DNA from 4 places in the Paenibacillus sp. J31P190 genome. Region 1 is predicted to be linked to each of the others. Evidence: riboswitches for the same ligand, from Rfam matches in the RefSeq annotation. Region 1 holds a riboswitch; each other region holds the start of a gene.
The links. Region 1 has a riboswitch for cyclic di-GMP ahead of AC58U0_RS27800 (S-layer homology domain-containing protein). Riboswitches for the same ligand answer to the same signal wherever they lie in the genome.
Positions count from the first base shown of each region.

Region 1 (3,140 bases):
TCCGCTGCTCAAGTAGCGTTAATGCTACCGAATCATAGCCAAAAGCCAGCTTGAGATTGCCGGGGTGCTCGCCTTCAATTCCAGATACGGACCAAATGCCAGAAACAAACTGTAAGTGATGGCTACCATTAGCAGCGAGCGCCCACGCATCTTGTTTCTTTTCGAGCTTGAGTCTCACAGAAGTATTGCCCGTTAGAACACCTTTCGCCACCGTTAGCTTAACGCGACCGTCCAAGGCATCAAGCTCTCCGCCCTCAGAGCCAATCATTTTCGATACGTCGGTCTTTGACGAAGCAGCCTGACCATAACCACCCGAAACCGGCTGAGTCACAATCCGCGTCATTGTGCGGTATGAAATCATCCCATCCAGACGCTTCAGAACAAGCTGATTCTCAACAAATGCGTACGCATTAAAGGCCGTACTCCCCCGTTCCATCGCATACGTCTCATTGAGAAGCAGATTAACTCCGTTCAGCTGTGGTGTCCCGCCTTGATCCTGAATCCAAGCCGCATACTCATCGCCGATATAGAGTCGCGGATATTCGCTACCTTTTTTCGTTTGCGGGGTCAAATCCTTTAGTACCGGATCGTTTGGATTCGACACATCGAGCAGGATGATTTTTGTGCGGAATTCCGAATCGGATTGTTTAATGATCGCGTAGGTTCCATTGAATGCAGAATCCATGATGAACTGACCTCTAGGCAAAGGTAACACCGAAATCGTGTCTGCTATAGCCAAACGATGAAGACTTAGCCCCCCGTTTGCTACATTCGTAAACAGCACCTTCCCTTTGGAAACAATTGGATAACGCCCACTGCCGAACTGTGTTTCTTTATTGAGGCTAAGGTTGTAATGATACATCTTATAGTCCGTCGACTCGAACCAAACGATATCCTCCCCATCCATCGAGAGGCGGGGGATACTCCCCATATTGCTGCTGAGTTGCTTCTCTGTACCTTCAGAGATCTTAATCCCCCAGACCGTCCACCCTCCGGTATCTGGACCACTCGTACGACGATCTATCCACGCAACATACACCGAGCCATTTACAGATTCCGAAACAACCGGATCAGACTTCAACGAATCAGCTGTAGTTAATTGCTTCGTTTCTCCTGATTGCAAGCTGCGGTAAAAGACTTGCGGGATCCCCTTGTCGTCACCTTGCATCCAGACCATGTGTTGACCGGATACATAAGTTCGTTCATCTGGAGCCTTAACCAGACTTACTTGGTCGGTTGACTCGTAGCGTACTTCTGCCCAAGACGATGTCGGAAGCATCACCAAGGTGAACATAAGCACAAGTGTCAGTGATAACCACTGGTATGATTTACACAAAAATTGTTTGATCCACATTTAACTTCTCTTCCTCTCTTTTAGCCAATAAAAACCCAAGCCCCTAAAGGTAACCCGACTAACGTCCCATGGGGTGCGACTCATGGCTTAGACCGATGGTTTTGCGCCTCCACCTTTTGATGGATTTTCCTTTGTTCAATGTTGCTAGAACTATAATCTCACTCGTTCTAAGCTTCAGGCTTACCCTGTTTAAATTTCCCTTGGAATTTCACAGTGCCGTTTTTATCATATAAAGTGCCTTGTCCATCAGGAAAACCATTGATAAAGTCTCCTTCGTAACGTTCCCCGTTCTCGTAATAATACGTTCCCTTTACAAGATAGTAATGTTCGTACTGACCTTCGGCTTTCAGATTTCCGTTCTCATAATACTCTTTACCAACACCATTCCGGGCACCTCCCACGAATGGTCCTACATAAGACTTAGCTCCTGATGGATAATAATCAATCCCATTGCCATTCCGATTGCCTTCCTTATATTCTCCTTCTCGTTGAAGAAGGCCATTGGCATCATATTCCTTACCATTACCATCTTCCCTACTTTGTAAAAAACCACCCTCATATTTCAGCTTTCCGCCCACATAATATTTTCCATGTCCGCTGAAGTAGCCATCTTTCATCCCTCCCTCATAAACTGGACGGCCTTGGATGTACAACTTACCTTTGCCCGTAAGGCTTCCAAAAACCTCCTGACCCTCGTACTTCAAAAACCCGCTGTCATCGTACTTACGAATAACGCCGTTAGGCAATCCCCTCGTAAATTGCCCGGTAATAATCTCACCCGTACGATCTTCTCCGAACAAGAAGCCTTCGAAATACATAGTGCCCCAACCCGTAACCTCATCTTTTTGAAATTCAGCATCGTACCAAAGCGATCCGTCATTGCGGTAAAGCTTGCCTTTCCCATTCATCTTGCCGTCTTTGAGCTGACCTTCGTACATTACCTTACCATCTTCGTAAAACAGCTTTCCTTCCGTACTTGCGTCATACAGGTATACAGCCTTCAAGTTGGCATCCCATACTACTTTGCGACCCGTTGCTTCACCGACAAAACGCAGCGGAACGAACGTATAGCCTTTATTTGAATAGGGTGCAACCGGCATTTCGATGGATTGCTCATTGGTGGATGCTGATAAGCTCCCCAGCTGCAAGCTGAGCGATTGTCCTTCCTTTTGTCCCGTTACCCTCCGTGCGTTTTCGTCCCATTGAATGGTTAAGCCCAGCTTTTCAAAAATAGTACGAAACTCAACCGTCGTGTAATTGTCATGCAGAGCAGGCTGCTCGTTAAATTTCAGTTCTTCTCCGTCAAGAAATACGCGAATCGGATCCTCCGCAATAGTTTGCTTGATTCTCTTGTTCACCCAGTACTCGCGCAGAGGAACATCGGCAATGTCGTGTAGAAAGATTGCATAGATTCCCGGTTTCTCAATTGCTGTATGAATCACATTTGAATTGTCCCCCAATAGCCCCCCCATATAAATCCATGAGTCAGACTCCAGTCGGAAAATGCCAAGCTTATCCCGAAATTTATGCGGTACTCTGCTCTCCATATAAGACATATTAAGCTGGATTTCTAACACCGTTTGATCCGGAAAATCGATATTCCACGGCAAGCTGACCATCATCTGTCCGCTCTGCATCGCCTTTGTGAGTTCCAAATTCTTGTCTTCCGCTGGTGCCAGCTTAATTTTGCCTAAAGTATCCTCGAATGCATATGGCGGCACGTCCAAGCTCACACTTTTATCCGAGGATGCAGGATGACCCTCTACTTGAGAATTTCCTTGTCTAA
Region 1 is NZ_JCAUAS010000020.1:120,388-123,527, forward strand. Features, by position in the region: gene AC58U0_RS27800 (S-layer homology domain-containing protein) at 1-1,354, opposite strand, end outside; cyclic di-GMP riboswitch class I at 1,400-1,494, opposite strand; gene AC58U0_RS27805 (stalk domain-containing protein) at 1,522-3,140, opposite strand, start outside.

Region 2 (3,140 bases), on a different contig from region 1:
GAGTAAAGCTTTCAAGCAAATCAATGGCATGAACTTTATCGATTACTTGATTTCGCTGCGCATGGACAAGGCAAAGAAGCTGCTTGTCGGTACGGATTTGAAGGTAAACGAGATTGCGGAGCAGATCGGCTATCAGCCTTCGTATTTTATTCGACTGTTCCGAAAGTATGAGGATATGACACCGGGTCAGTATAGAGATAAAATAAATAGCATAAAAAAAGAGTCACCTGTTTGAGGTGGCTCTTTTTGGTGTTTCGTATACGCGCCCGAGATGATTCGAACATCCGGCCTACAGTTTAGGAAACTGTTGCTCTATCCTGCTGAGCTACGGGCGCATGGCAAGAATTATGATAGCACGAAGGCTTTCGTGGCGCAACCTTAATGGCGGATTTGAAAAAGACACTTGAAGCGGCGGGACTAACTAAGGTGCAAACGTATTTGCAGAGCGGAAATGTCTTGTTCATCTCGGAGGAAGCGGTAGAACCGCTGCGCCAGCGTATCGAGCAGGAGATTAGCAAAGCCGTAGGCGTTTCACCTACCGTCATTTTGCGTACGATAGAGGAGCTGGCACAGATTCTTGCGACTTGTCCATATGAAGTGGATGCTTTATTAGAAGGCGAAACGATACAGATTTCTGTTCTATCGGAAGATCCTCCGCAGCAAACCTCCGACGTCTTGTCCAAAGGAATAAGTGATGCGGATGAATTCCAGATCAATGGGCGCGAAATTTATTTTCTATTTCGTCAAAGCGTTCTGGATTCGAAACTAGCGAGCAATATTCAGAAACTTGGGGATACGGCAACAACACGAAATTGGAATACGATGAACAAACTAGCTGAGTTGGCAACGGCCATGAAGAATTAGATGACGGAACTTCTAAGCTTTACCGCGTAATTTACGGAAAAATTGGGTCAGCATCGTCGAACACTCTTCTTGTAAGACCCCGCTAACGACATCGACACGGTGATTGAACCGGTCCTCCTGCAGCAAATTCATGAGCGTTCCGGCGCAGCCAGCCTTCGGATCAATGGTGCCGTAGATGACCTCCGGAATCCGCGATTGCACAATCGCGCCCGCACACATCGGGCAAGGCTCTAGGGTGACATAGAGCTGGCAATCCAAAAGCCGCCAGGCCCCCAGATGCTCGCTCGCTTGTTTGATGGCGATCATTTCGGCATGAGCGAGAGGATCTAGGGTTGTTTCACGCAAATTGTAGCCGCGGCCAATGATTTGACCTTGATGGACAACGACCGCTCCAATCGGTACTTCTCGGATGGCTTCGGCTTTAAGAGCCTCTTGAATGGCTTCTTTCATCCAGGGGATATGTTCATCCACAGGGGAACACCTCGCTAATATATTTTTATCCACATGTGCATAACAATCGAACATTCATTCCGTTGTTAACAACCTGTGGATAGGTTTGTGGATAACTTAAAAAGCTGTGGATATTTAATCTATCTAACATTACATACAACAAAAAGAACAGCTATGCAAGGAATTTTGTTGATAATAGCAACTACGCTAGGTATAATGATAGATATTAGTAGGTCTTTTAGACCATATAGTACGTGATAGGTAAAAATAAATAGCAAGGTTCGACAAAGGCAAACTTGTTGAAAAGCAAGGACGCAAAGCTGAGGGTCTACGGTTCCATTGGAACTATGGCAGCCTAGTTACCGAAAATCGATGCTTTTTTTGATTGAGGTAATAGGCTGCTCCTACCTAAGGGGCGGTCTATTTTTATATAGGGAATAACTTGAGTAAGGAAGAGGTGCTGATTATAATGGCCAACGGGTATAACGTCATGAAATATTACGGAAGTAAGGAGGGGTATGACGCTGATGTGCTAATCGATAGCAAGGCTGTGTTGGGAAAGGACGATTTCGTAGCCACAGGTGTACTAACCTATGCTCTTGGAGATATCATTGAGGTGGAATTGCCGGAATACGATGTCTTCCAACTTGGTGATAAAGCGAAAATGACGGTTTATACCAAATCCGGCTTGTTTGTGATGAATACAACCGTTGTTGCCAAAGAATTCGGCTCCGTCATTGTCATTAATCCACCTGAAAATCGTAAGAAATTCGCAGAAAAAAGGGAATTCCCACGCGTGGATGTGAAACATACAGGTCTCCTATTCGGACTTCAGGATATGAATAAAAGAAATAAACATCAATTTGAAAACCCGCTTGGTATCTCAATCAAAAATATATCCATCAACGGACTAGGATTTACCATTAATGATAATTCTATGATTGATAAGATCGTTCAAAAACATTCCCAACTTGAGGTCGAGCTGGATTTGGGCTTTACGATCCCTTGTTCGATGGAAATTGTAAGAAAAGAAAAGGTTGAAAATGGTTTTTATTACGGGGCTAGTTATATCGACATTCCGCAGGAAAAAACCAATGCTTTAAGGGGTTTTATCCTTACGAATCAGATCGAAACTTACTTCGTACAGAAGCGGGAAGAGCAATTTAAAAAAGCGACGGAAAAAAAGTCTGCGGCGAATCGATAGCCTTCAGGCTTTTTTTTGCGTTCCAAGTGCTATATAATAAGAAGGATGATTTTCGAAAATTAAGGAGTTGTAACTACAATGGCTTTGAAAGCAGGTATCGTCGGTCTACCGAACGTAGGAAAATCGACATTGTTTAATGCAATTACACAGGCGGGAGCAGAATCTGCGAATTATCCGTTTTGTACGATCGATCCGAATGTTGGGGTAGTTGAAGTACCAGACGAGAGATTGCAGAAGCTGGTAGAGATTGTTGTGCCTAAGAGCATTGTCCCGACAGCCTTTGAATTCGTTGATATTGCTGGTTTGGTAAAAGGTGCGAGCAAAGGTGAAGGGCTTGGAAATAAATTTTTGGCACACATTCGTGAAGTGGATGCCATTGTGCATGTTGTACGTTGTTTTGAAGATGATAATATTACCCACGTTTCCGGTAAAGTGGATCCAATCGGCGATATCGAAACGATTAATCTTGAATTAATTTTGGCCGATATTGAGTCGGTAGAGAAGAAGATCGAGCGTTCGCGCAAAAACCTCAAAGGCGGCGACAAGAAAGTTGTTGCTGAAGTGGAGTGTTTAGAGCGTATTAAAGAAGCGCTTTATGCAGATAAACCGGCACGCAGTCTGG
Region 2 is NZ_JCAUAS010000016.1:165,134-168,273, reverse strand. Features, by position in the region: gene AC58U0_RS24985 (helix-turn-helix domain-containing protein) at 1-235, shown strand, start outside; tRNA gene AC58U0_RS24980 (tRNA-Arg) at 262-335, opposite strand; gene AC58U0_RS24975 (DUF1697 domain-containing protein) at 382-864, shown strand; gene tadA (tRNA adenosine(34) deaminase TadA) at 877-1,314, opposite strand; cyclic di-GMP riboswitch class I at 1,594-1,681, shown strand; gene AC58U0_RS24965 (PilZ domain-containing protein) at 1,784-2,518, shown strand; gene ychF (redox-regulated ATPase YchF) at 2,597-3,140, shown strand, end outside.
Region 2: another riboswitch for cyclic di-GMP. It lies ahead of AC58U0_RS24965 (PilZ domain-containing protein); the one in region 1 lies ahead of AC58U0_RS27800 (S-layer homology domain-containing protein).

Region 3 (3,140 bases), on a different contig from region 1:
GCAGGTAATGGGTTATCCATAACGAATTTAACTGTACCAGGAGTACTTAAATCGACATGATCGACATCAGCCGAGGTATCGACGCCCACGTAGTCCAGTGTATTTGGCAAAACATCAGTGATGACCATATTCACGGCATCTTCCGTGGTACTAGGATTCGCATACTTGATCGTATACGTGATCGTTTCCCCAGGTACTGCTGATGTTTTATCTACTGTTTTTTCCAAAGACAAAGAAATAGCGGCAGACGCAACAAAATTGTAATAAGGCAATATCGCTAGTGATAAAGCCATAAGCAAGAACAGCACTCTTTTAGGCAAATGCAAGAGGGTTCTGCTTCTTTTCAAACTCAATAAATGTTCCATACATTGCTCCCCCATAATCAGATAACATGAGCTGGCAATGTATTTTATTTTCAAAATATTCCAACTGCATGTCTCTTAAACAACTGTAAATCTTGATTCTTCTTCCTGGCATAAGAAATAAGTGCTGTTGTTTCTGCGTTAATCTATGTATGAGGACGAACAATCCTGTAATCAGAGTAAGAAATGCTTATGTAGTCGTGGAGATTGCTCTATTCGTCCTTCACCTCCTCGGAAACATGATAAATTTTCACCAGATAGATAAATATTTACAAATGACCATAAAACGAACTATGCCAAAAAAAAGAATTCTTTTTATTACACCAAATTAGACTGAACAAATTCTGAACAATTTCTTGCAAAAACGACAAAATTCTGTGCTATCGTGACATTATTTGCTGTAACACCTGTTGGCAAGATAAGAAAGGAATTTACGCAAATATCTAGAACAGAAATATGCATATTCTTAACAGAAACTTCTCGGAATGTTTGTGGTTGTATGAGATCCAAGAGAAAGGCGGTACCCTTTGTGATTAGAAAAAAGCTATCACTGTTAGTTATCGTTCTTGGGATTATCATTTTTCTCTATCCAACGTTAAACGATCGTTATGAGAGCTATCAGCAGAACAAAATTTTGAAACAATGGCAGGAAAATCTGCAGGATATGGATCAAACAGGCTCTGTCCTCGAGGAGGAGACAGATGCGGGGTTGGTCGTGCCTTCTTCCAGTCCCGCAGTGGAAGCTCTGCCGACAAGCAGCCAGCCGAGCAGCCAACCAAGCCCCTTGGCCGCGAAAACGACACCGAAGCCTGTAACATTGCCGCAGAAGAATATAGAGGGTGTCCTCACTATCGATAAAATTGATCTGAAGCTTCCTATTCTGACAGACGCTACCGTGAATAATTTGAAGATTTCCGTTGCAAGCATAGCTAATACAGGCAAAGCAGGCGCTGTTGGTAATTATGCCATTGCGGGTCATCGAAATCTGACCTACGGGAAAAATTTTAATAGATTAGATGAAGTAACTGAAGGGGATTTCATTGAAGTGAATACAGGGAGCAAAACGTATATCTACAAAGTAGTGGACAAACAGTATGTCCTCCCAGAGGATGTTTGGGTGCTGAAGGGCAACGGCAAAGATCGGGAGATTACGCTAATAACTTGCCATCCAATGGAAAATCCGACTCATCGTATTGCGATTAAGGGAATCATGGTGCAGTCGAAGGAATAAAATGTAATATTTTGTCTATTCAGAGAGACAAGCCTATGTTAAGATTGCACTATAGTGATTTAGTGATTATAGGGAGTCGGTGCGTTCCTCCGATAAAGGCAAATCTAGCGAAAACTAGAGACGCAAAACTAAAGGGCCTTCCTTAGCCGAACTAAGTTGGCAGCCAGTTACCGAAAGGGGATTTTTTGTGTTTAAAAAGCCAATTATACGAACGATTATAGCAACTTTTCTGTTTGCTCTTGCTCCGCAAGGGATATTTGCAGCTTCCAATCCTTCCGTGATTGATAAAGATGCTCTGAATAAAGGGATTATCTCGGTTCATTATTCAAACGATAAAAACTCCAAAGTTCTCGTGCGAATCATGAGAGAAAATGTTAAATATGATTACACCTTCGCAGAAGGGGATCAGTACCCTTTGCAGCTTGGAAACGGCCAGTATAAAGTGCTGATTGGTGAGTCCATTGGGGCTAATAAATATAAAGTTGTAGCGCAAGAACAAATCGATTTAGAAATGGAAGACGAGAATGCCGTATTTCTGCAGTCCATTCCGTTGATCGATTGGAACGATGAATCTAAGGCGGTCGTTGAGGCTAAGCAATTAGTTGGAGATAAAGAAAAAGATATCGACAAAATAAGAGCCATTTATGGATATATCACCACGCATTTTCAGTATGATTATGAGAAGGCCCAAACTGTAGCAGATAGTTATATACCTAATCTGGATACGGTCTATGCAGAGTCCAAAGGAATTTGTTATGACTTTGCAGCTACTTTTGCGGCTATGGCAAGAAGTGAGGGGATTCCAACCCGTCTGGTTATGGGATATGAAAGTCATGAGCCAGATACTTATCATGCGTGGAATCAAGTCTTTCTAAAGGAAAGTAAGGAATGGGTGACGATCGATACGACGTATGACGCTGTTCATATACAGGGTGGTGAAGCAATAGATATAATAAAAAACGATCATAATTATCAAATTTCCAAAATATATTAGAGTAAATGAAGAAACCTGTACTCAACTGAGTACAGGTTTTTTTGTGCCGTTTATGTTGAAAAAACATTAAATTCCAATATTTACAATACATCTTGTATCATATATCATTGATAATGATACATTTTGTTTCAAAGTCATAGGAGGTAGCACACATAAATAATCTCTAGAAAAAATTGATCCATGAATGGAGGTATGAAATGATGTTGAAGAAAAAGACGAGTGCTCTGCTGATTACTTTATTAATTTTTATGCAGAGTATTTACGGGATTGGCATTATTACTAAGGCCAGTGCGAACACGATTTCAAACAATATTCTTGACAGCGTGACGATGGCTGTATATGACAGCGCAGGTCAAGTCGTGACCGGCAATGTTTACGAGCCAAACTCCACAATACAGCTTGACTATACGTGGTCTCTGCCTAACGGTCATGGATATCAAGGTGGTGATACGTTTACATTCACTCTGCCGCAGCAATTTTTACTTTTCAGTGATATTTCCGGTGTTTTGGTCATGGGGCAGGATCAGCTTGGAACTTTCAACGTTAATCGAAA
Region 3 is NZ_JCAUAS010000028.1:25,021-28,160, reverse strand. Features, by position in the region: gene AC58U0_RS31525 (SdrD B-like domain-containing protein) at 1-365, opposite strand, end outside; gene AC58U0_RS31520 (class D sortase) at 892-1,593, shown strand; cyclic di-GMP riboswitch class I at 1,681-1,768, shown strand; gene AC58U0_RS31515 (transglutaminase-like domain-containing protein) at 1,781-2,587, shown strand; gene AC58U0_RS31510 (collagen binding domain-containing protein) at 2,785-3,140, shown strand, end outside.
Region 3: another riboswitch for cyclic di-GMP. It lies ahead of AC58U0_RS31515 (transglutaminase-like domain-containing protein); the one in region 1 lies ahead of AC58U0_RS27800 (S-layer homology domain-containing protein).

Region 4 (3,140 bases), on a different contig from region 1:
CGGTCCGTTTCATTCATTTTATCCGTCTGTTCTCATCGTTTCAACAATTTTCTTCAAAACTTCCTCAGCGTCCACATAGTCAACTTGGCAAGTACCAGCTGCATGATGACCGCCTCCACCATTTTGAAGCATCAAGTTACCAATATTCGTTTTCGACGAGCGATTCACAATGCTATGTCCACAAGCAAAGACGCAGTTTTGTTTGTTTCGGCCATCGACAACCCAAATCGAGATATTTTGCTCTGGATAAAGGGCATATACCATGAAACGGTTCCCTGGATAGATGGTTTCCACATCACGAAGGTCAGTAATAATCACATTGCCTTCCGTCCGTGTATAGGTTTGAAGCATATCACGATATAAGGCATCTAGTTCGAAATATCGCGCCACACGCTCTTTCACATCCGGCAATTCCATAATCTCATGAACGGACATCGTTGCACAGTGCTCCACAAGGTCTTCCATCAATTGATAGTTACTGATCCGATAATCGCGATAACGCCCTAAACCCGTTCGAGCATCCATGATAAAAGATAATAAATCCCATCCGCTTGGATTCAAAATATCTTCCTTGCTGAACTGTGCCGAATCCGCTTTATCCACCCCTCGCATAATATCATCGATATCGCCGAAGGTTTCCCGCCCTCCATAGTAATCATATACAACACGTGCCGCACTTGGCGCGATTCGGGTTTCCCCTTTGAATTCAACCTTTTCGCCCATCCGTTCAAGTTCACTGGAATGATGATCGAACCACAAGCCACAACCCGCTACATAAGGGACATTGGCCAAAATATCGTTTTCTGAAACCTCAATCAAACCGTCCTGCATATCTTTGGGATGGACGAATTTCATTTCATCCACCATGTTTAGCTTTTTGAAAAGCATCGCGCATACTAAACCATCAAAATCCGAACGTGTGATTAATCTCATGCTATGTATCCCCCTAATAATAGTTCCTAAGCACTACTTAAATCTCTGACATTCATTATATCAGCTAGTGTCAATTTGTGACAATGATTTTGTCTTTATAAATCCCTTTCAACTGGCAATAAAAAAACGGTACGCCTAGATAGGCTGTACCGTTCTTAATTTGGATGATAAACATTGATAAAGCCTAGTCAAAAATGCTTCAATTTGCGACATCGGCGGCATTTTTACAGAAAGCTTAACTTCGCCCTTCCAGTAGAAAATCAAGATGCTATTGTTTCTCCCGTGAAACATTTCAACATCCCAACAAGCCTCATTTAACGCGTATTCTTCCCGATTAATCATGAGCTTTGGTCCATCCGAGGAAGGCACCAAACGGGCAACATGATTACCACATAGCGAAGTCACTTTTTGTTCTTCTTGTAGTATTCCTTCAGACTGCATGCTGCTGGATCCTCCTTTTATTCTTACATAAATTTGTTATGACAGAGAAAAACCCCACCATAGTGAACCGATCGGAGGGGTTCTGATGTTGATACCCAATCGTTCGGCGGCTGGCTGGCTGCGTGTCCGGTTGCAGGACAAGGAAGCCCCTTTAGCTTTGCGTCACTGGCTTTCGCCAGCTTTGCCTTTGTCGAGATGTCTTACAGAATGAATGAGAGTTACGAGTAATAAATACTATACTCTCAAGGATACGGGAAGTCGTATCTAAATCGAATAGTTCCAAAGAACTAATTTTGCATTATTTTTCAAAAAATTTCTTTTTTCGACGAATTTTTCAGCAACATTTGACGATTCGCGCCTCTCCAATAGAAAATGGATCCCGTAATCGTAAGAACAGCCATAAGAACATACAACGTATTTCCACCATAAGAAACGAGCAAGAATCCACCTACCCAAGGTCCGATAAAATGGCCTATGTTCGTTAATGTTTGAGCGCCAAAATATGTGCCACGCATATGCTCGGGAGCTAATTTGTCAATCAACATATTAGCAGCGGGGTAATTGAGAATCTCGCCAAAGGTGAAAATCCCCATCGAAATAATAAGCCATACCAGCGAGTGGGAAAATGCAAAGCCGACATCCCCTAACGCAAACATTAGGTTGCCAACTATAATTGCAGTAAGGGGCGTGTACTTTTCTGCCCAACGAGTAAGCGGAATCTGCATGGCAATAACCACGATCGCATTCACACTCATTAAGATCGCAAACAATTTCACACCGTCTACAAAGTTGATCTCCAAATATTGCGAAAGTGTCACCATCACCTGTGAGTAACCGATAGCTCCAATAATACCGCCAAGGATATACAAGCGAAAAGTCATATCACTGCGAATTACTCGCAAAGCAGAACCAAAGGTAACCGAAGATTTTTTCTCACCCTCGATTTTCTTGATGCCAAAAGCGATAAGCAGCGCGTATAGGGTAACCGCATAAATAAAATAAATGATACCTGTAATAAGAAAAGGCAGCGCACCATTCATCGTAGCGAAAAAAGCACCCAAAAGTGGTCCAACAGCAACACCAACATTGATGGCCATATACCGCATCGAAAACACTTTAAGTCTCTTCGCAGGTTCTGTCAGGTCTGCCATCAACGCCTGCGACACGGGCTCATAAAAGGATCGGCACAAGCCGTTCAGCATATTGAGCAGCATAAACAGGATTGGTAATTTAACCATGCCGAAGCCTAAAAACACGAACGCCCAGCCGAAAAGAGCAGCTAGCATAATAATGCGCCTTCCGAATCGGTCCGATAAGGTGCCGCCTATAAAACCGCCTACGGTACCAGCCAAAGAACCCATTCCGATGACAATTCCGATCATCACTGCACTCATCGACGTATGTCTGGCTAAATAAATCGCGAGAAAAGGCAAACTCATGGAGGACGCAGCCCTGGCCATAACGGTTCCAAGAATTAACGTATGTACAATCGGATGATAAGAACTTATAAAACCACGTAACCGATTCATTTGAAAGGGCTCCTATCGCTATTTAATTTACCGAAGGTCAAAGAAAACGACACCGAATTCCAATTATACACGAAAAATGACGATATGTGTCTCCAATTTGTTCTAAATTTGAATCTGTGGAATGGGATACGGTTCGTGGCAGGAAGGTTGGGGTTGTTGGGGTTGCTTCGCGACAAACATTGATGCAAAAAGTACATCAAAATTTGTTAATAGCGACTCATGGGAAGAGTGATGATG
Region 4 is NZ_JCAUAS010000003.1:211,917-215,056, forward strand. Features, by position in the region: gene AC58U0_RS08040 (exopolyphosphatase) at 19-933, opposite strand; gene AC58U0_RS08045 (hypothetical protein) at 1,069-1,374, opposite strand; cyclic di-GMP riboswitch class I at 1,477-1,570, opposite strand; gene AC58U0_RS08050 (MDR family MFS transporter) at 1,680-2,903, opposite strand.
Region 4: another riboswitch for cyclic di-GMP. It lies ahead of AC58U0_RS08045 (hypothetical protein); the one in region 1 lies ahead of AC58U0_RS27800 (S-layer homology domain-containing protein).